Regions from separate parts of the Staphylococcus lutrae genome, predicted to be linked through region 1. Evidence: riboswitches for the same ligand, from Rfam matches in the RefSeq annotation. Region 1 holds a riboswitch; each other region holds the start of a gene.
The links. A riboswitch is a leader RNA that binds a small molecule or an ion and turns the genes downstream of it on or off. The one in region 1 is predicted to bind thiamine pyrophosphate.

Region 1 (7,697 bases):
TTAAAAACCGAAAAGACACAATATGACTTTGTTTTTATCGTAGGTATAGAAAATGATGAAATTGTCACTTTTGCAACCGCTCATTATGAAGCAACAACCAATGTCGGCTTCATTGTATACTTACTTGCACAGCCAGACGAACAATGTGAAAGCCGTCTAAAAAGCATGCTTGAGCAAATAGAAAAAGAAATCAACAAAATTTCCAATCAACGCCATGGTCGTGATGTTAACTTCTTCATGTTCGAATCAACTTTGGAATCACCAGATGTTGATACAGAAACAGCACATAAAATCGCATTTCGTCGCCGTTTCCTAGTTCAAAATGGTTATGAAAGGCAAAACGACATCACGTATCTACAACCCTCGTTAGATCGTAACGGAAAGCCGGTACCTTTAGATCTGTATATTAAAGCAAATATCCCGCTCACAAAAGACATTTACGGAACGAGTATTAAATCCGCATACATTCTAAAATATGTATTTGCGAATCGAATCCCGCGGCGAATTATTTATCCTTTACTCGTTAAAATGAATTTGCGAAAGGAACCTCATGTCTAAGCCCTTGAATTCAGTACTTAAAGTCGTTACAATAGTAGAGAGGTAAGACTGAAGGGGCACTGAGCGCACACTGGCGACAGTCTAAAAATGAGAGAAAGGACCTAAACGACATATGCTAACAAAAGAATTTGCTCAAAAATCTGAGCTGAGTGAAAAACAAGTCCGTAAAATTGTGCAACACCTTGAAGAGCGCGGCTATCATTTAAATAAAACGGAATACCGTGGACGCGAAGCAACTGATTTCAAAGAAGAGGACATTGAGCTCTTCCAAGAAATTGCTGAACGTGTTGCACAAACCAATAGTTATGATCTTGCTTTTGAAGCGCTTGAAAAAGAAAAAGACTTTTTACAAGTCATTGTCAAAACGCATGACCAACAACTCCCTACTGATCAACAAGTTCCGCAATTGATTACGGAATTACGTAACGAAATCAGTCATATGCGTGAAGAGCGTCAAATGTTAGGTCAAATGGTCTCACAAGTGAATCAACAGCAAGAAGCGCTTAAAGCGTTACAACAGCAGTTACATACACAACTAGAGACAAATCGTCAATCTATGGAGGCACTGACAACGGCACAGCAACAACAAACCGAACAGCTTCATAAAACACAAGAAAGTATTGAAACGCAAACAAAAGAACATCAAGATCTTGCTGAAACGATTCAACGTAATGAGAAAAAAGGCTTTTTCCAACGCCTGTTTGGGGGCTAATTTCATAATCCATGACATATCGGTTAAGCGATTGATTGCCTGCACGACATGTACGGACACTGAGGCGTTTATACCGGTCATCATAAACCGACGTCTCCATGTAATAAAACACACAATCATTTGACAAAGCGTGCTAAGATTGATATGAATAGACACGATTGATCATCATTAAAAATTGATAGGCTAGGGGTGCTCGAGGCGAGCTGAGAAAGATGGTATCTTAACTCTTTGAACCTGACGTGGTTAGAACCAACGAAGGGAAGCGCAATATGTTACTGAATGTGTCTCAACGCGAAATCGCGCGTCGCTGACGTTATTTCAATCATATACGTATTCCTCTTGCATCCTTTTATGCAGGAGGTTTTTTTATGAAACATACCATAATCATCGGAGCAGGGGTCATGGGATTGGCCATTGCACGTCAACTCAATACAAAACAACGGCACATCCGTATTATCGACCGCTCTACACCACGAATGAACGCCTCTTATGCTGCGGGAGGCATGCTAGGTGCGCAAAATGAATTTTTCGAAGACTCCCCACTCTATCGACTCGCGATGCAAAGTCGGGCGATGATGCCTGATTTGGCGCGTACGCTTGAACTTGAAACAGGGATTGATATTGAATACCAACAATACGGTCTCATCAAAGTCGCTTCTCGCCCACAAGATGTATCAGCTGTTCAACAACAGTTTGAATTTCTTCACCGACATGACCATACTGTAACGGCATTAACGCCCCAACAATTCATACAACGTTTTCCACAACTTGATCCGTCACAAAGTGCCGCGTTTAAAATTCAAGATGACGGGCAAATCAATGCCAATATTTACACGCAAGCACTCATTGCATCGGTACTTAAACGGGCACATATTGATTTGATGACACATACAGAAGTCGAACGACTCCAACGTCATTCTCAAAGTTATCGCGTCATAACCTCTAAAGGGACATTTGACGCCGATGAGTTGATTATTGCGGCAGGGGCTTGGAGTGGCACGTTATTACAACAATTGGATATCCATTTACCAACGCGTCCCGTCAAAGGTGACGTCAAACTTATCGCTTCTGATTACACAGGTCTTAAGGAAACCATTTTTAATATGAACGGTTGTTATATCGTCCCTAAACGACCGAATCGTTTCTTAATTGGCGCGACTTCAGATTATGATTGTTGGGATACAGAAAGCAATGCAGACAACCTGTCTTGGCTCGATCGAGAAAGTGTACGTATGATTCCTCAACTTCAATCTCATCGTATCATTAAAACTTGGACAGGTATTCGCCCTATCACCGAAAATGAGGTACCTATAATGGGAGAAATCGCCCCCCGATTATTTGTAGCCACAGGTCATTATCGCAATGGTATCTTACTTTCTCCAATTGCAGGCATACTGATGGCGCAACTGATTGAAGGGGATGATAAAGCTAGAACACAACTCAACTCATTTTCTCCAAAATTGACATATCAATAAAATTACCCTTGATTTTATGCTTCCTACCCATTATCCTATTATAGAAGTCGGAATTAAAAAGGAAGCGTATTTATGTCTATATTTTTTATTATCATTAATTTAATTATTTTCGTAATCGCATTGATCGGACTTTGGGTCATGGCGAAAAAACATGTTAAATTCCCCAAGCGTGTGTTTATCGCACTCGGCTTAGGGATTGTTTTAGGGCTCTTACTCCATTTGATTTATGGCGTAGATGGTCAAGTCACTAAACAAACGACTGAATGGGTAGGTCTCATTGGTAACGGGTACATTTCATTGTTACAAATGATTGTCATCCCGCTCATTTTTATTTCTATTGTTGCAGCATTTGCAAAGATTGATATTAGCGCCAGTTTTGCTAAAATGGGGAGCTTCATTTTTATGTTCCTTATCGGTACGGTGACGATTGCCGCAATTGTCGGTATTATTTATGCCATTGCCTTTAATCTTGATGCCTCTAGTATCGATTTGGGACAAGCGGAAAATGCGCGTAGTGCCGAGCTCGCTGATAAAGCGAAAGACCTCACTGCGACAACGTTGCCATCACAAATTTCAGCACTGTTACCGGCAAATCCATTTCTAGATTTTACTGGGGCGCGTGCAACTTCTACAATCGCCGTTGTCATTTTTGCAGCATTCGTCGGTTTTGCATTCTTGCGTGTTGCACGTAAACAACCTGAAAAAGGTCAAACTTTAAAACGTGGCATCGATGCCATTGATGCCCTTGTCATGGCCATCGTAACCTTTGTGTTACGCTTGACGCCGTATGGTATTTTAGCCATTATGATTAATACGATTGCAACCAGTGATTTCGCTGCCATTTGGACACTAGGTAAATTTGTCATTGCATCTTATGCTGCGCTCATCACAATGTATATCATCCACTTAATCATATTGGCAGTCATCGGAGTCAATCCGATTCAATATGTGAAGAAAACAGCCGAAGTGATTTTATTCGCATTCACATCGCGTTCAAGTGCGGGCACCCTCCCATTAAACGTTCAAGCACAAACCAATCGCCTTGGTGTGCCTCAAGCCATTGCTAACTTCTCGGGCTCTTTCGGCTTGTCTATCGGGCAAAATGGTTGTGCCGGAATTTATCCAGCGATGCTTGCTATCATGGTTGCACCGATCGCGGGTGTTGAAGTCAATTTACAATTCATCGCCACAGTCATCATCGTAGTCGTATTAAGCTCATTTGGTGTCGCAGGTGTAGGGGGCGGTGCAACGTTTGCTTCCATCCTCGTATTGTCTGCGTTAAACCTACCTGTAGGTCTTGCAGGGGTCTTAATTTCTGTGGAACCATTGATTGATATGGGTCGGACAGCATTAAATGTGAACGACGCGATTTTGGCAGGAACAGGCACTGCTAAATTAACAAAGCAACTTGACGAAGATATCTTCAATTCAAATGATATGAACGAGTTAACAACACAACATTAAGTTGTACACATCTTATAAAAACCGGCAAACGTCACCAAAGGTTATACACCTCAATGATGTTTGCCGTTTTCTTATGGATTGGAAGATGTCCTTCTTTTCCTTAAATAGCGCTTTTAATTAAGTCGACATGTATGATCTCGTCACATTGTTGCGCCAAGGCTAAGTCATGTGTGGCTATTATCAGCGTACGCGTATCATCCACCATATCAAATAACAACTCCATGACTTTTTGACCATTCGCCTGGTCCAAGGATCCCGTCGGTTCGTCCGCTAAAATCAGTCGCGGCTGTTTGAGTAACAAACGTGCAAGGGCTACCCGCTGTTGCTCTCCTCCACTTAATGTCGCAACTTTGCGCTTTTTATCTATGTCTATCCCCACTTTTTGTAAGCAACTCGATTTCAACTGTCGCCGTTCTGATTTGGATACTTTCTTGAAAGCTAGAGCCATGTCGAGGTTTTGATTGATTGACATCGATTCAACGAGACCATAATTTTGAAAAACATAGCCGAGTACGTGACGATAAAAACGATAATCTGCCTTCAATCGCTGTTGATCGAGTCGTACCTCACCTTGTTGCAATGTTTCAAATCCTGCAATCGTATTCAATAATGTAGATTTCCCCGACCCACTATGACCGACAAAAGCATAAGACTTCCCCGCTTCAAATTTCAAATTCACATTGTCAAAAATCGAACGCTTCCCCTTTTTAATCGTTACATTTTTTAATTCAATCATTCTTTCACTTTCACCTCTTTAGGCCATTTTGAAAGATCTTTAACATACTCAATGGCAAAGACATATTTACCTTTGTGTATCACTTTCAAATGATCAAATTGTGCATCATATCCATTGAAATCAAGGCGATATTTGAGTGGTTCACCCGATTCGTCATACGCTTGAATATTCAAGTGAGATTGTGTTCCTAATGGCACTACAGCATAAGACGTCTCTTTTTTCAAAAATGGATTAAAGTAATCAACATATGGAATGCGCACAAAAGCTAAAAACAAACCACATACAACAACGATAACTGCAATCGTAATCAAACCCTTTTTCTTAAACATTTAAGCCTCCCTGATCAATGCATTAAATTGTTTTTCTAAATAATGAATGTAAGCCCATTGAATGATAAATTGAAAAAGCAAGATCATGCTAAATATCCACACCACATGACTATTTTGCGTCTTTACAAACAAAGCCACACCAATGATTGCGGTAAACAATCCATTCAGGATGATATGCTTTTTATAATTTTGCCAACGTCTAAAGCCAAACATTTTTCTCATGAGCAACCATTGACGATGTTGTTCAAAATAATGTAATACATCTAATAGTGTCACTATGAATAAAACTGCCATGGCGATTGCACTAGAAAAACTATACACTATCCATTTCGTTTGTGCTTCTCGATACATTTTCATAACGCGGTCTTTATAATTGGTTACACCTTGCACATCATTTTTCAAATCAAAACGGTCGATATTACGGACAATATTTTCATAATTTTTAAAAATCAATTCTCCTTGCGATAATGTCGCATAGTAAAAATCATCCGTTAAATCTGTGGCGTCTAACATTAAAATGGCAGGTGATTTCAAATAAGTTGTTGACAACCCTGTATTCACATCAAAGGCATACACTTGATATGGTTTTTTTATTTGTGTCACCTGTACCTTTGTCTCTGATTCTGGATTTGGAAGTTGATAGTTCACCCAATCCTGAAAATCTGCACGTATGACTGAGACTTCATTTTTAGCTTGAGGAGGTAAATACAACTCTATTTGTCCAGGTCGGTCTTCTAAATTCGGTAACTCTCGTAATTGAGACTTAAAAAAATCAACAAAGTTTTGATTGACAAACAGCACATTTCCTTCGTCTGGCGTATAATTTGTTTGACTTGGTTCATACAATACATTTTGATTCATCAATAATGCTTGTTCATGTTGCTCACTATATATAAACATTTGATGATATCGTTTCGCAAATTCCATTTCTTCGTTCATACTACGCCGTATGGGTTTCAAGTCAATTGTGTAATAATCATCTAATTTGCCCCACCATGCTTCTGTTTCTTGAATTTGTTCTAACTTTTTCATTTGATTAAGATTCGGCAAAATGAGCAGTGTGAGTAAAACTAACATACTCAACTTAGAGATATGATTCATCGCACGTAACAGACGATATGGCTTGAGCCCTTTAATCATCAGTGGGATATCTATCCGGATAAGTAAGATACAAGACAGTAATGAACTGATAGATAAAATCATCCAAAATAAAATATCCGCTACGATGAGACGACTTACAAAATATTCGAGTTGACCGTCCAATCCTAACCATTTCAACAATCCTATCGAAAAGAATCCGATACTTATGGCTAATATCAACCATCTGACAATAACTTTTTTAATATTCAGAAATAAGATATTAAAAAAGCGGTAACCGTGTAAACGCATCGTCGCATACGTTTTAAAATTTTGACTTCGATAATGCAAATGATACAACAAATAGATAATGAGTAATGTCACAAATGGAAGCAGTACGCCTCGATTAATGAGCACATCCCCATAGGTCATCCATGATTGTACAGATCCCACCCTCACCTTTAGACCGACACTTTCTAAAGCTGCTTTTAATTGTTCCTTATTAGCAATATCATCCAATATAAAATAATCACCACGTACATCTCGCTGCATCAGTTGATCATGCGTTAAATGATGGTAACTATATGTCGTATTCATCGGCGCAATAGTGTGATGATTGGCTTTCTCATTAAACGCATAAATCGCTTTATCGACTTGATGTTCTTTATGATCGATAACGACTTTAAAAATCGCAATATCTGCGTCTTTCGCAACCTTTTCAAACTTCTCAAAAACTTCTGCTTTCGAATGTTGGTAATTCCAGCTTTCAACTTCAAGCATCACATGACTTCCAGTAAGTATTTCGCTATCCTCTTCGTACAGTTCAAGAATTAAAAATAAGCTTATTAGTGTGAGCATGACCACATCTAATAAGTGTTTCATCCACTTCATGACTCACCTCTATAAATTGGAAACTTAGTATACATTATAATATGCTTCATTACGCCACCACCATCTCTTTTCTGATGATGCCTGTGCTCTAACTCCAGGTTTTCTAAATCCACTAAACGATCTTGTTTTCCCAATTACTGTTGAACTATGGTATCTATAGTTATTACTATAATATGACCATACGTATTTACTTCCTACACCATAACTCCAAGTTCCTCCGTCCGTATAGATAGTTGCTGCACTAACTAAACTAGACGAACCAATACCTATTAACAATAACCCGGCGACTAAAGTACTCAAAATCTTATTTTTCATAATTTCATCCTCCTTTGTAATAACATTACACTTTTATTATAGTTTATGGCAATCTGGTTTTCAACAACATTAAATAAATATTTTATCATTATTTTGTTTTTATGTATATACGGAAATAAAATAGCTAAAAAATAGAAGAC
Region 2 (7,697 bases), 670 kb from region 1:
AGCCCCCTTCAATCGATTGATGCTTGAACCGTGTTTTCTCATAAACAGAATCATAGTGAAAAACCTTTTTAATCGCATCGATGATATATGGTCGATAATGATAAATCCCTTCAGAATACCATTGGATTAACAGATGGCCATGATAATTATCAATCGTTAACCCGCCTATCCCATCTCCCTCACCATTAAATATGCGAAAAGCGTTCGTGCCATCAATGTGATAGAAGTATTCACGTACTTCACGGGCTTCTGCAAAGCGCGTTTCAAAGTATGTGCGATTTATTTCTTCGTCTTCTCTATAAGTTAAAACCCAACCCAGTCCTTTATGTTGACGCCCGACATAACAAGTTGCTACATAACGATGTGTCGATGTCAGCAATTTAAAAAGATCCCCTTCTTCTAAATCATCTTGTTGAAATAAGTCTGCTTCCTCAATCAGTGGGTATTGATTAAAATATTTCTCTTCTTTACCTTTATTTAATATAGCCGTTTTCATGTGAGATCAACCTTTCCCTTCGTAACGCATGCTTTTGATTTTAACACGTAAGTTTTCTAATGCAAAATTTGACCGATAAATCCATGTAAAATAAAAAGGTAGAAACTTCATAATCCATTCGAAATTTCTACCTTTATTCATACATGTCACGTGCCAATTCCTATTTTCAACGTGGTTCGACAGGTTGTCTCAGTTGCAATACGAATGCAACAATGGCAGGCACCAACATCAGTACAAGTATCGGCGTAATAAATATTGAGAGTAGCAAACCATGAAATAGAATAACAATATATTCCGTAAGTAATTTAAAGAATAATATGCTGATCATAAACAATTGTAAATAATAAAATTTACCTCGCAACATTCTGACCACGCTCGTCACAATAAAAATAATCGCAATAATTAAGAGTAATAACAAGCTGACCCATTCATAAACATATTGGGTTTGTGACAATTGCCAATCCCCTGACATAAACAACGCATTACGATTATTGAATTCTAATAAAATAAAAAACAGTAACATGACACCGCATGCAATCATGACATAATGACGATTAATCCATTTCGGTCTCACCTTAAGAAATGAAGGGATATCATCATCTTCTAATCGTGCCCAAGCGAACCATTTTTTACCCAATGCTTCACGTTTAGCACGCATCTTCTCCATATCAATGCTTCTGCGCGTACGATGTGAAATATCATGAGTGAATTCCGCTGTGCGATGTTGAATATCTTTAAAATGTGTTTTAGACGTGTTTGTAAATTGATATTTTTTACTTCTGGAATATTCATTCGTTTCTCCAGTTATTTCTTCCTCAGACACAGGAAGTGCACGTCTCAAAAAGAGGAAATTCCAAATTGCCATTTGTCCAATCAACCATAACACAACAAAAAACGTATTGATGCTTAAAACATCAATGGGTGCAACATCATTGGCTTCAATACGGGTATACAGCGCCAGTTGTGTCATGATGTAACAAATCCCATAACTAAAAATAATCCATAAGTAGTGCTCTTTACGATGTAGTGGATTCAATTCATCTTTATACGTAATATAACCAATATGTACAAGAAAAGGGATCGTAAAGACAAAAGCAGTCCAACCGTACACTTGAGACATAAAAATTAATGTTAATACGAAGAAAATAATACCGATTAATAAAAATAAAATAGAAATATCGTAATCAAAGCGTGTTGTATTCGTTAACGTTCTCCCTATCAAAATCATCAAAAGGCCAAAAAGCAAAATGATCATACCGCTAGCTAAAGGTATGTCTCCAATATATTTGCTCATGACTCGAATGATTTCATTGAAAAAAGCCATAATAAAATCCCACAAATTATCGATATTGGTTCTAGGTTGCTTACCAGCTTTAAACTGTTGAATGAGTGGAATATTAATAAAAATAATAACGCTCAGCAATATTGAAAGTACACCGATAATGTAACTGTAAATCACTTCGGTGTATTTATTAAATAAAGACATCCTCTCACCTCAAAGTTATTATATACGAAGTTGTGTCGCCTGTCTGTATATTTCAAAAATATCAGACTTTAGAATGGGATAGTCATGAGTTTAACATGTTTTAAGCCCCAGTTAAGTCATCAAATAAAGCTTGTGTCATCATATCCTTGCCACTCCAATGTGTTTTACAACAATTCAAATGACATTGTGTTCAATGATTATATTAAAGGTTCAGATGATAGATCAAAAATCATTTGCTTTGAACAATTTGCCCTTGATGAACGGATGTTGCCCTATTCGATTCATAAATAAAAAATGCTACCGTTGATTATGTTTAGAAAAAACCCATTTAGGTTATAAAGTCGTATAGCTCAATATGAAAAGGAGGCGTTATAGATGACTGAAAAAGACATTAAAAATGCAGCCGAAAAAGCAAAAGATAAAGAGGAATCATTGAAAGATCAAGCGAAAGAAACCAAAGACGGCATTGAAAAAACAAAAGACGATATTCAAGATACATTTGAATAATACCCGTCAATGACATGTTTAAATGTGCTTCAATGACATTTAAACGTAGAATAGACTGTATGAGGGAGACACACAAACACGATTGATAAATGTTAATCAATCGCCTACTCGCGCGAGATAACTTGCTCAATTGGAGCAAAAAAGCTGTCTCGCGCTCTATATTAATGGCGCCGTTCACATCAAAGCCCCTTTGTGCTTTTTATTTTAAATATAAATCAACGTGCATCAATGGTGTGGCAAAAGTTTGGAAAGCGTCATGAGCATCAAGCAATGGAGATTGTACGCGATGTTGTCATTCTCTCATTGTCTCATCATTTTTAAATGCTATCCGTCAACAGTGTCTATTTTTTATACGATAATCGAACTCAAATCGCTTTAGAACAGCGTTTTAAGACCTTGACTTTTCACATGACTAGGTGTACATTTGCAATATCAACTAAATACGCACACTAGGGGTGTGAAAACTGAGATGAGGCGTCCCCTCAAACCCTTCGAACCTGAACTAGATGATACTAGCGTAGGAAAGTGTTTTGTTATGATATGAATACACACCAAATATTGTCCATTAACATTCAAATTATGGTGATTTATACATAAGTTAGCACAGTCACGCCTGTCTCTGTTTAGGAGATATGCGTATTTTTTTATTTTGGGAGGCATTAACAGATGAAAAAAGGTTTAACATTATCAGATGTACTCGTGACTGTATTAATTTCTGTCATTTTTGCAGTCATTTACAATCTTTGGTGGATTGTCAATAATACTGTACAGCCATTAGGTCTGCATATCGACCAACTCTTGTATGGGATGTGGTTTAGCGCAGCCGTTGTGGCTTACCTCATCATCCCAAAAATGGGGATTGCATTATTAGCAGAATTTGCTGCAGGTGCTGGCGAAACCATTCTTATGGGTCGTTTTGATATTCCTACAATTATTTATGCTTTACTACAAGGTCTTGCATGTGAAATTGTCTTTGCGATTTTCCGTTATCAATCGCGTGCATTTATGGTGGCGATTCTTGCTGGTATCGCTGCAGCAGTCATCAGTTTACCGATTGATTGGTATTACGGGTATTTAAATGAAGTCGCAACATGGAACTTAATTCTATTAATTTCATTCCGTTTGATTAGTGGCGCTGTTTTAGCGGGTATCTTCCCTTATTTACTCGTTAAAGCATTAGATCAAACCGGTGTGACACGCCTCTTTCGTCCAGCTTCGAAAGATGACTATGACACATTGTAAGGTGACGACACGTGCTAAAAGTTAAAAATTTACGTTTAAAATATCCAAGTGCACATCATAAAACATTCGATGGGATTGACCTCGAAATCAAAGACAAAGAAAAAGTACTTTTACTAGGGCCCTCTGGCTCTGGTAAGAGTACTTTACTCAATGTTCTCAGTGGCATTGTTCCAGACTTAATTGATTTACCATTAAAATACGATACATTAATGCCAGCGAAAAATGCGGGTGTTATTTTTCAAGACCCAGATTCACAATTTTGCCTGCCACAAGTGAATGAAGAATTAGCATTTATTTTAGAAAATCAGCAAGTGCCACGACAAGATATGGATCGCCGCATTCAACACGCATTAACACAAGTCGGGTTGGACATTAACCCTAAACAACAGATTCATCAATTAAGTGGAGGAATGAAACAAAAACTTGCCATTGCCGGCACGTTACTTCAAGGGGCAGACACGCTTTTTCTTGATGAACCCACTGCGATGTTAGACATTGAAGCTACAGAAAATCTTTGGAATCTTCTCAAATCCCTGTGGGCAGATCAAACTGTGTTAATCGTCGAACATAAAGTTGAACATATTTGGCAACATGTTGATCGTGTCATTCTTATGAATCATCGTGGACAAATCATTCAACAAGGGACACCTGACTACATTATGTCTGAATTTGAAGATTTATTGAGTGAATATGGAGTATGGCATCCTCATGCTTGGGCACGCGCGCCTCATCCTCGCCATGATGCACCAAAGCCCATTGATAAGCCCCACACCTTTCAATTTTCATATCAACAAGGCGCTGTTCAACGTGGACGACGCACATTATATCAAGTCGACCAACTTGAAATTTTGCCAGGTGAATGGATTACACTTACAGGTAAAAATGGCACAGGTAAAACATCCCTATTAGAGTCTATGATGCAATTAATTCGCTACAAAGGCGATATGCATTATAATGGGCAAAAATTAACAAAAATCAAAAGCGCGGCAAAACATATGTATTTAGTGTATCAAAATCCAGAACTTCAATTCATCCAGAATACCGTCTTTGATGAAATATGCATTAATTACCATCATATGGGAGCAGAACAAGCCAAATCAAAAACCAGCGACATGTTATCGTTGTTAGACTTAAAACATGTGGCTCAACAACATCCATTTGAGTTGTCTATGGGGCAAAAGCGCCGTTTAAGTGTTGCTACTGCGCTCAGTACAAATGCCGACATTATTTTACTGGATGAACCTACCTTTGGACTTGACAGTCAAAACACTTTTAAACTTCTCGAGTTATTCCAAAATCGAATCGCACAAGGGCAAACGGTATTCATGGTCACACATGATCCTCACATTATCGAAAAATATCCATCACGTCGATTAGAAGTTTTGGATGGCAAATTATATGAATATGAGGTGAGCGCACATGATTGAATCTTGGAAAACACGCTATACCTTCATGGATCAAGTGAATATCGTTACTAAATTATTGGTGGGTGTCGCACTCTTTTTCTTCATTATTTTTATTCACCATTTTGATTTTATGATTTACTTAGCAACTTTAATGTTGATTTTCATGTTACTCGTTGCGGGAACGAAATGGAGAGTCGTACTGACCTTTACATTTATCGCGACATTTTTTGCGCTGACTTCATCGTTATTTATGATTTTTTACGGTAAAGGACAACATCTATTACTTACATTTGGTTTTGTCAAAATAAGTACGGAAAGTCTCGTTCGAGGGCTTCACTTGTCTTTTCGAACAATGACAATTAGTTATTTAGGACTGGCGATTGCATTTACTTCACAAGTCATTATGATCTTTTATAGCTTTATGCAACACTTAAAAGTCAAACCTAAAATCGCGTATGCTTTTATGGCTGCTTTTCGAATGATTCCGCTCATGCTAGCCTCTTTATTCCAATTGCGAAATGCTTTAAAAATGCGTTATCAAATGATTGATAACCGCAACTATGTCGGCTTCAAACATTTAAAGCATTTACTCATTCCATTGTTAAGTCAAAACATTAGAAAAGCACATCGCCTCTCTGTCGCAATGGAGAAAAAAGGATTTAAAGATGGGCCACGTACTTATTATTATCACGTGCCTTTCAGCTATAAAGACCTTATTTTTGTTGGGGTAATCGTGATTATCATTTTTGCATCCTTCTTCCTCGCAAATACTTTACCAATTACCGGCATCACAGACGCACGTTAATGTTAACGCATGACAATTGCCATTATTTTGTGTGTCGGTTTGGTCGGTCGATGGTAACGAGCGGATGCGCGACATATTTCGGGACTGGAACATCATTCAGTCCCGATTTTCATTTTCATCTACATCATCATAGAACCTCATTTGACTACCTTCTTATCCACTGTACGGCACATACTTCAGCAACGTAAAACGAGGCTCAGGACATTTATAAAATGTGTCCTGAGCCACGATATGATACGTATGATTTACAATCCATCTCGCAATGCTTTGTGGGCAATATCTTTTCGATAAAACAAGGCATCACTTTCAATTTTGTCTACACGTGCATAAGCAGCTTTTTGTGCCGCTTCAATCGTCTCACCTTCACCGATAGCCAAGATCACACGGCCCCCCGCATTGATGAAATGACGACCATTATGTTTTAGACCACTGACAAAATAAGAACCTGGGTCATTTTCAAACCCTGTCACTTTTGCGCCCTTCTCATACTCAGCCGGATAACCTTTGGAGGCGAGCATCACGCCAACTACGGCATTGTCTTTCCACTTCATATGAATTGGCGCTTTCTCTTCCAATTCAATGATATGTGCCATCAGATCACTTTCTAAACGTGTGAGTAAAACTTGTGCTTCGGGATCCCCAAATCTTGCATTGAATTCAATCACTTTTGGACCCTCATCTGTTAAAATCGCACCGATATACAATAATCCGAAGTAATCATATCCTTCTGCTTTCATTGCTTGGGCAATCGGTTGCGCAATTTTTTCATTTGCTTCAGCAAGGACACGCGCACTCATATGCGGTACAGGGCAGTACGCCCCCATTCCCCCTGTATTCGGGCCTTTATCGCCATCATATGCACGTTTATGATCTTGTGCAATGGTATCGAACGGAACGGCATACTCACCATTCACAAACGTCATAAGTGAAAACTCTTCTCCAACTAAAAATTGCTCAAAGACCACTTTACTCTGTTGTTCTGGATAAAGTGTTTCCACAGCTTCACGTGCTTGTTCGCGTGTTTCAGCAATAATAACCCCTTTACCTGCTGCGAGGCCATCTTTTTTAAGAACAATTGGCAATTCACACGTTTCAATATATGCCAATGCTTCATTTTTATCATCTATTTCACGATATTCAGCAGTTGGAATATGATATTGCGCCATCAAACGCTTAGCAAATGATTTAGAGCCTTCAATTTGTGCGGCTTCTTTATTAGGTCCAAAGACTTTAATATTTGAACTTCTTAATGCATCTGCTAATCCTTCTGTAAGCGGCTGTTCTGGACCAATAATCACCCATTTAATGTCATGTGATAATGCGAAATCAACAATTGCGAGGTGATCATTTTCAGCAATTTCACTATGAACTTCTGCAACATGAGACATCGCGGGATTACCTGGAATCGCATAAACTCGTGTCACTAACTCTGACTGATTTAGTTTGTGAGCAATCGCATGTTCGCGCCCCCCACTACCGATGACTAGTACGTTCATCATTGATTAACCTCCTCTAATGTTTAAAATGACGCATGCCTGTAGTGACCATAGCGATGCCATAATGGTTGGCCATCTCTATTGAATCTTGATCTTTAATAGAGCCGCCCGGTTGAATAATCGCTTTGACTCCTGCTTTAGCCGCTGTTTCAACGGTATCACTCATTGGGAAGAAGCCATCCGAAGCGAGAACGACATGGTCATTCATTTCAATTGCGCGTTCAATCGCAATCTTCGCTGCACCGACACGATTCATTTG
Region 3 (7,697 bases), 350 kb from region 1:
GCCAGCAATTAAAGATACATTGAATTTAAGTAATACTGCTGTGAGTTTTATTTCTATCATTCCGTTATTCGCTTTTGCCTTCATTTCATCTGTTGTTGCAAAAGTCAGTCATCGTTTCGGCATGGAACGATCACTTTTCGTAGCACTGGTATTCATTTTTGTAGGCATTGTCTTAAGAAGTATAATCAATGTCAATTTGCTGTTCATTGGTACGATACTGATTGGTGTCGGTATCGCTTTTGGTAATGTTTTAGCTCCTGGCATGATTAAATCAAAATTTCCTTATCGCATTGGCATTATGACTGCTTATTATACCGTTGTCATGAATATTTTTGGAGCGCTCTCTTCATATAGCGCCGCTCCGTTGCTCAAAGCGTATCACTATCCCATCGCATTAGGAAGCATCGGTATCTTCGCCTTATTGGCACTTATCGTATGGGTATTTCAATTGCGTCATCATGCCACGCAGAAACAAATGAACCTTGCCGAAGCTGTCAATGTATGGCGCTCACCGCTCGCTTGGCAAATCACATTACTGATGGGCGGACAATCACTCATTTTTTATTCTTTAATTAATTGGTTGCCCGAATTTTTATTATCCTATCAAATTCCTGTCTCACGTGCAGGTTTATATTTGTCCATTTTACAAATCGCGATTATCCCATTGACATTCGTGACACCTTTATGCGCTGCACGCTTAAAATCACAAGTCTTACCGATAGCCATCACAGGCATGCTGTTTACAATAGGCATTTTAATCCTAATGACTGCACCTCGTATGGCACTCGTGTCTCTGATTATCATCGGTATTGCGCTCGGTATTGCTTTTGGTTTAGTTAATACATTGTTCAGCTTGCGTACAGAGAGTGGTCTCACTGCTGCAAAACTGGCAGGGATGTCACAAGCTGTAGGCTATTTATTCGCTTGTATTGGCCCGTTATTTTTCGGTATTCTTCACGACTGGACAGGTCAATGGACAGTATCCTTGCTCGTCCTACTCCTTACAGCAATCGCGGTGATGATCATCGGTGCACGATCAGGACGCAATACAACCATTGAAGCCACACTACGTCGCTAATCATAACACGCCATTGTGAAGTGCATTCATATTGATTTTGATATGAATTCGTAAGGTCAGTGATACACCACACCTACACGGATCCTTCGATACTTGGTTACGACTGCGATTGAAAATAACTCCGAGTCAAACGACAATAGGACTGAAAAAGATTGCCTTCATCTCAATCTTTTTCAGTCCTATTTTCAATGCAATTCATCTATTTGTCAGGGATTCAACCTATTGTAAAATCGCGCATCCCCAGCGTTTCACCGATAACAAATACACTATACGACTTATATTGATGGACTAACTCATTTTCTCTTCAAATCGACCGGCTTTCCACACAATGAGTGCAATCACCCAAGATAAAATCAACACGAAAACAAGCGCATAACCGAGCCAACTAAAATCTAATTGTGTAATCCATCCGAGAATACCACTATCCCAATGCCATGTCTCACCAAGCAATTGGATAATCTCAACGCCACCAATCACAATGGCGGCCACAACTGAAATCGCTGTCATCGTAATATTATAAAAGATTTTGCGCGCTGGCTTATCAAATGCCCAATGATAGGCATTCGTCATCAATACACCATCTAACGTGTCTAATAGACTCATCCCGGCTGCGAATAAAATAGGCAATGCAATGATGCCTAAAAAAGGAACCGTATGTTGTGCTGCCCCAGCCGATAATGCCAATAATGACACTTCACTCGCTGTATCAAAACCGAGTCCAAATAAGAATCCTAGAGGGAAAATATGCCAACTTTTTTGGATAAAGCGAAACAACGGACGGACAAGTCGCATAATTAATCCTCTCGATTCAATTAAATCATTCATTTGTGCATCAGTGACTTTGCTATGACGTAATTGACGAAAGAGTCGGACCAATTGAATGAGGATCACAAGATTCAACACACCGATTAATAACAGAAACACCCCCGACACGATTGTGCCAATCAATCCACCTGTCTCTTGAAAACGTTCTAAATGATTTTGTGCCCAGTGCACTGCAAGTCCTAATACGACAGCCATTAAAAAGACCACCGACGAATGTCCTAATGAAAAGTAAAAACCGACACCCATCGGATTTTTATGCTGTTCGAGTAATTTCCGTACAGTGTTATCAATTGCCGCAATATGGTCGGCATCGAAAGCATGACGCAAACCTAATGTATATGCAACAATCCCCATTCCAACAATCAGTGGATGTTGCGCACCACCGACAAGCAAAAAGACAACACCTAAAATATGTAATACAATCACAACCCCAATATAAGGAAAAGCGTGTTTAATTCCTTTTGTATGATTCATTGACTCATCACCTTTTTTCTATTTTGTAATAATAAAATCATACACCTATTTTCAAACATTTCAAGTATTTTGTAGCAAACCAATGGCATAAAGAATGACAATTTCATATTGTATCAAAGCAATACAGCCTTATAACCCTTTCCAATCTCATTACTATTGAAACGACCTATTCAGTTTTTCCTCACACCTGTGCTTTAAATCAGCGCTTCAAAATACTCCTATCCATAAAAAGATTTACACATAAAATGACACCCTACAAGTAAGGGTTTCAACCCCTACTTGTAGAGTGCCGTTTTTATCTTTCAACTAATAGGACATGCCCAAGACCACACACTTCAATCATTAATGATAAATCTTACTCCCTTGTGCTTTAAATGTCTCAGCCATTTCTTGCATACCTGCTATTTTGTCTTTATGCGCTTCTCGAATATTATGAGAAATGCGCATAGAGCAAAACTTCGGTCCACACATACTACAAAAATGGGCAACTTTTGCTGATTCTGCTGGCAGCGTTTCATCATGATACGCGCGCGCACGCTCTGGATCGAGTGACAAATTAAACTGATCCACCCATCTGAATTCAAAACGGGCTTTACTAATCGCGTCATCCCGGTCTGTTGCCCCTGGTAAGCCCTTCGAAATATCTGCGGCATGTGCTGCTATTTTATATGTGACCACACCGTCACGCACATCGTCTTTATTGGGTAAACCTAAGTGTTCTTTAGGCGTCACATAACACAACATTGCTGTGCCATGGCTTGCAATTTGTGCCGCACCAATGGCAGAAGTAATATGATCATAGGCAGGTGCAATGTCTGTCGTTAAAGGTCCTAGCGTATAAAACGGGGCTTCTTTACAATAAAAATCAGCCAAGTCTTGATTTTCTTTAATCTTATGCATTGGCACGTGCCCAGGTCCTTCAATCATCACTTGGACATCATATTTCCATGCAATATCTGTCAACTCACCTAATGTTTTCAATTCTGCAATCTGACTTTCATCGTTGGCATCGTAAATCGAACCTGGACGCAATCCATCACCAAGGGAAACAGCGATATCATAACGATTCAAGATTTGGCATATTTCTTCAAAATGTGTATATAAAAAGCTTTCTTCATGATGTGCCAAACACCACTGCGCCATGATAGAGCCTCCACGCGATACAATACCTGTCAGACGATCAACCGTTAATGGGACATAACGTAATAATACGCCCGCATGAATGGTAAAATAATCCACCCCTTGCTCAGCTTGTTCAATTAAAGTATCTCGATATATTTCCCAGGTTAAGTCTTCCGCGATACCGTTCACTTTTTCCAACGCTTGATAAATCGGCACCGTACCCACTGGGACTGGCGAGTTACGAATTAAATACTCCCGTGTCGCATGAATGTTTTTACCTGTCGATAAGTCCATCATCGTATCCGCACCCCAATGAATCGCCCAGACTAACTTTTCAATTTCTGCTTCAATAGATGAGGACACGGCAGAGTTACCGATATTCGCGTTAATCTTCACTTGAAATTTTTTACCGATAATCATGGGTTCTGATTCAGGATGATTGATGTTGTTCGGAATAATCGCGCGCCCTCTCGCAATCTCATCTCTGACAAATTCTGGACTGACATTTTCACGCGCTGCAACGAACTTCATTTCTTTAGTGATGATACCTTGTTTCGCATAATACATTTGTGTCACGCGTTTACCCTCTTGTGCACGTCTCGGTTGATATTTGAATGGATGTTCAACAATATTTTTATGTGTTTCTGAATGGTAACCGTTGTCGATCGATTGCACACGACGGCCTTCATAATGTTCGACATCTTGACGGGCTTCAATCCAATCTGTGCGCAGTGCCGGAATGCCTTTCGTGACATCGACTTCATACGTGTCATCATGATAAGGTCCCGCTGTATCATAGACGACGAAAGGTTCATTTTCCGTTGTCCCTTGTTCAGTTACCGTTTCAGACAAGGCGATTTGGCGAAATGGGACTTGAATATCCGCATCCTCACCTTGCTTAAAAATACGTTGACTTGCTGGAAAGTTTTTCTTTAATTCAATTTGTTCTTGTTTCATTCCATTAACCCCCTCTGACTTCACTAAGAGGCATTAACAACACTGAAAATAATAGGCAAAATAAAAACGCACTCAGAATAATTCTAAAGTGCGTACGAAAACGAACGAATATGATGTAAAGTCCATCTGAATCTGAAACAGTCGACATGTCACACATCGTGCAACCCCCGTCACATTCAGATAAACGATATTTTGATTAACGTTTCGTTTGCTTCCCTACGCTAGTATGATCTAGATCAGGTTCAAAGGGTTGAGGCGTATACCTCTTTCAGCGCATCAATGGCACCCCTAGCAAGTTCCATAATTAAGTTTTTCAACAGTATCGTATCACTAAAAATGTAAAATGACAATTACTATCATAAAATTGATTTAATTGTTTTATTTTTGTCATTTGATTCATTTAGAGATTGAACTTTACTAAACAAACAAAAGAGAGGATGGGGTATAAAAATTATTTGATGCTATTGATACAGCGTTTTTGTTAAACTTGCCCTCTCCCAAGAATTGTGTTTTTGATTGCCTTCATGGCTTCGCTTTCCAAGGGGCTGGCCCTTCAACTCAATTCGGCTTGATTGAGATGTACACTTGAACGATGCCGAATTGGATTTTGGGAGCAGTACAGAAATCTCATGTGCAACAAAGATTTCGTCGTACTGCCCCCGCAAGGCTGACTAGACTTCTCAAAAGCGAGCGCATTGAGAAGTCAGACAGCTACTGCGATAAACAGGAACCACTATTAAAGAGTAGAAATCATATTTAGATTTTTATTTTATCCCTCAGGAGTCTCAGCCTTCTGGGCAATCTTATACAAATACAGCGAAACTGAGGGTTGATGAAATCAAGAAAACAATAGCATCACTTTTTATATCCCATTCACCCTCATTTTCTGACTGCTTTAAAATCATGAATGAATCATCAATTTATGAATGGATTAGGGCTAAAATTCTTTTTATCTCCATCCCCTTACTTTTCACTTGGGTTTATAAAATAGGTGAGAGTAGTTTCGCAATCGACTGCTTAAACTTCACCCAATTTGAGCGTTGCGCATAGCGTTCAGGTGTCAGCTTTTTAGACACTTTCAAATCTTCATTAAACGCATCGATTAACTGTTGCGCAATCTCTTCGTTATACATAATCGCATTGACTTCAAAGTTCAGTTTAAAGCTCCGTTCGTCCATATTTGCTGAACCGACCGAAGCCACCTCACCATCAATGACCATCATTTTCGAATGAATAAAACCATTTTCATACGTATAGACATTGACACCATCTTTCATCAATAATGCGACTGTCGTTAAGGTTGCCCAATGCACGAACGGTTGGTCTGGCTTGTTCGGTACAATCAAGTGAACCTCTACACCTGATTTGGCAGCAATACGTAACGCATTGACAAACCCAATATCTGGTACGAAATAAGGGGTATGCATGTAAATGGAAGACTTCGCATTCATAATCATTTTCAAATAAGCAAATTCCAGTTGTGGCCATTCACGATCCGGTCCACTTAATCCGAGCTGTAATGCAACATTGCCGTCTTTTCGTGCATTTTTCGGGAAATAACGCGAAATGTATTTCAACTGTTGGTCTTCATCGACTTGTGAATTCCAATCGTGAATAAAGCTTAATTGTAAAGCATCTACACCATCACCTTGAATGCGCAAGTGGGTATCACGCCAGTAGCCCAATTTTTGATCTAAACCGAGATATTCATCGCCTACATTAAAGCCTCCGACATATCCAATATCGCCATCAATCACGACATTTTTACGGTGGTTCCGATTGTTCACACGGAAATTGATAAATGGAATGATTTTCGCATGGAAAAAGGCTTCCACTTCAACACCTGCATCCACCAAACCTTTTAATTTTGACTTTCTCAATTGTTTAGAACCGACTGCATCATACAACAACTTCACTTCGAGGCCTTCCCGAGCTTTATCTTTCAAAATTTGTAGTATCTCAGTGCCTAACCCATCCATATTTAAAATATAAAACTCCATATGAATATATTTTTGCGCTTCTTTCAAGTCTTGTTTCATTTGATTAAATAATTCATGACCATCTGTAAAAATGGAGACATGATTGTTTTCACTTAAAAAGCTCGCTTCTCGTGTTAACATCATTTCAACCAAATCAGACTGCTTCTCTACTACAGGATCATCTGTACTAAATTGTTTATTTTTAAAGTCGTCTTTTTGATTTTTAACACGAGTTCGCGCATCTTCCACCTCTTTACTTTCATCATAGCGTGTTTGTTTCAATTTGACCGCCCGACCAAAGAAGAGATATAACAAGAAGCCAAATGTCGGCATAATAAATAGCAACAGCAACCATGCCCATGTTGATGTGGCATCCCGACGATCTCTTTCCATAAAAATAATTACGAACGCGAGCACAATATTCACAAGAAAAACGGCGCCTAAAAAGATGCGATAAATCGTATTCACGGCAGGATCAAATATGAGTTGCATTGCGAAAACCTCCTTTACACTGATTTCAATCATATATTTTATCAATCACATTCATCAATATATCACTTTTGAATTTATCTTCATATTCTTTCACGTTTTTATTATTTTAGTATACACTGAAGTAAATAAATAAGGAGGTTTTTCAATGAATTATACCAAATATATTTCTTCGCAAGACGGCACGCAGCTTTATACGAAAATCAATACCGCCGATGAATTATTCCCTTTTGGTGATGAAACAATCAATGTCATTATTGTGCACGGTTTAGCTGAACATCTTGATCGTTACGATGAATTGACTGATTATTTGGTCAACTATGATTACAATGTCATTCGTTACGATCAACGCGGTCATGGGCGTTCTGAAGGACCGAGAGCTTATTATGACAATAAAGACCAAATTATTGAAGATTTAACAGCCGTAACAGACTATGTGAAAGCCCATTTTGAAGGTAAAATATTCTTAATCGGTCATAGTATGGGCGGTTTTGCTGTCTCTATGTTTGCGACACGTTTCCCTGGTCGTGTCGACGGTATCATTACATCAGGTGCAGTGACACGTGATAACAACCAATTATTTGAAGAAGCGTATGGAGAACGTAAAATTCCAGCCGATACATACTTTCCAAATGACATGAGCGACGGCCTATGTTCAGATCCACATGTCGTAGAAAATTATCAGCGTGACGACCTCGTATTAAAAGAAGTATCGATGGGCTTAACCTACGCGATTATTGATGGCGTCATTGAATTAAAATCTAAACCCAATG

Region 2: another riboswitch for thiamine pyrophosphate. It lies ahead of B5P37_RS09455 (ECF transporter S component); the one in region 1 lies ahead of thiO (glycine oxidase ThiO).
Region 3: another riboswitch for thiamine pyrophosphate. It lies ahead of thiC (phosphomethylpyrimidine synthase ThiC); the one in region 1 lies ahead of thiO (glycine oxidase ThiO).

What each region holds. Positions count from the first base shown of each region.
Region 1 is NZ_CP020773.1:1,361,258-1,368,954, reverse strand. Features, by position in the region: gene B5P37_RS06275 (hypothetical protein) at 1-558, shown strand, start outside; partial or broken gene B5P37_RS06270 (DNA-binding protein) at 671-1,085, shown strand; TPP riboswitch at 1,446-1,548, shown strand; gene thiO (glycine oxidase ThiO) at 1,639-2,745, shown strand; gene B5P37_RS06260 (L-cystine transporter) at 2,818-4,209, shown strand; gene B5P37_RS06255 (ATP-binding cassette domain-containing protein) at 4,310-4,945, opposite strand; gene B5P37_RS06250 (YxeA family protein) at 4,942-5,274, opposite strand; gene B5P37_RS06245 (DUF1430 domain-containing protein) at 5,275-7,242, opposite strand; gene B5P37_RS06240 (lactococcin 972 family bacteriocin) at 7,267-7,557, opposite strand.
Region 2 is NZ_CP020773.1:2,032,483-2,040,179, reverse strand. Features, by position in the region: gene B5P37_RS09465 (class I SAM-dependent rRNA methyltransferase) at 1-496, opposite strand, end outside; gene auxA (lipoteichoic acid stability factor AuxA) at 663-1,982, opposite strand; gene graF (glycopeptide resistance-associated protein GraF) at 2,358-2,489, shown strand; TPP riboswitch at 2,931-3,030, shown strand; gene B5P37_RS09455 (ECF transporter S component) at 3,156-3,731, shown strand; gene B5P37_RS09450 (ABC transporter ATP-binding protein) at 3,743-5,158, shown strand; gene B5P37_RS09445 (energy-coupling factor transporter transmembrane component T family protein) at 5,151-5,942, shown strand; gene purD (phosphoribosylamine--glycine ligase) at 6,188-7,438, opposite strand; gene purH (bifunctional phosphoribosylaminoimidazolecarboxamide formyltransferase/IMP cyclohydrolase) at 7,455-7,697, opposite strand, start outside.
Region 3 is NZ_CP020773.1:1,011,997-1,019,693, forward strand. Features, by position in the region: gene B5P37_RS04850 (CynX/NimT family MFS transporter) at 1-1,078, shown strand, start outside; gene B5P37_RS04855 (HoxN/HupN/NixA family nickel/cobalt transporter) at 1,367-2,377, opposite strand; gene thiC (phosphomethylpyrimidine synthase ThiC) at 2,720-4,456, opposite strand; TPP riboswitch at 4,653-4,756, opposite strand; gene cls (cardiolipin synthase) at 5,437-6,927, opposite strand; gene B5P37_RS04870 (alpha/beta hydrolase) at 7,073-7,697, shown strand, end outside.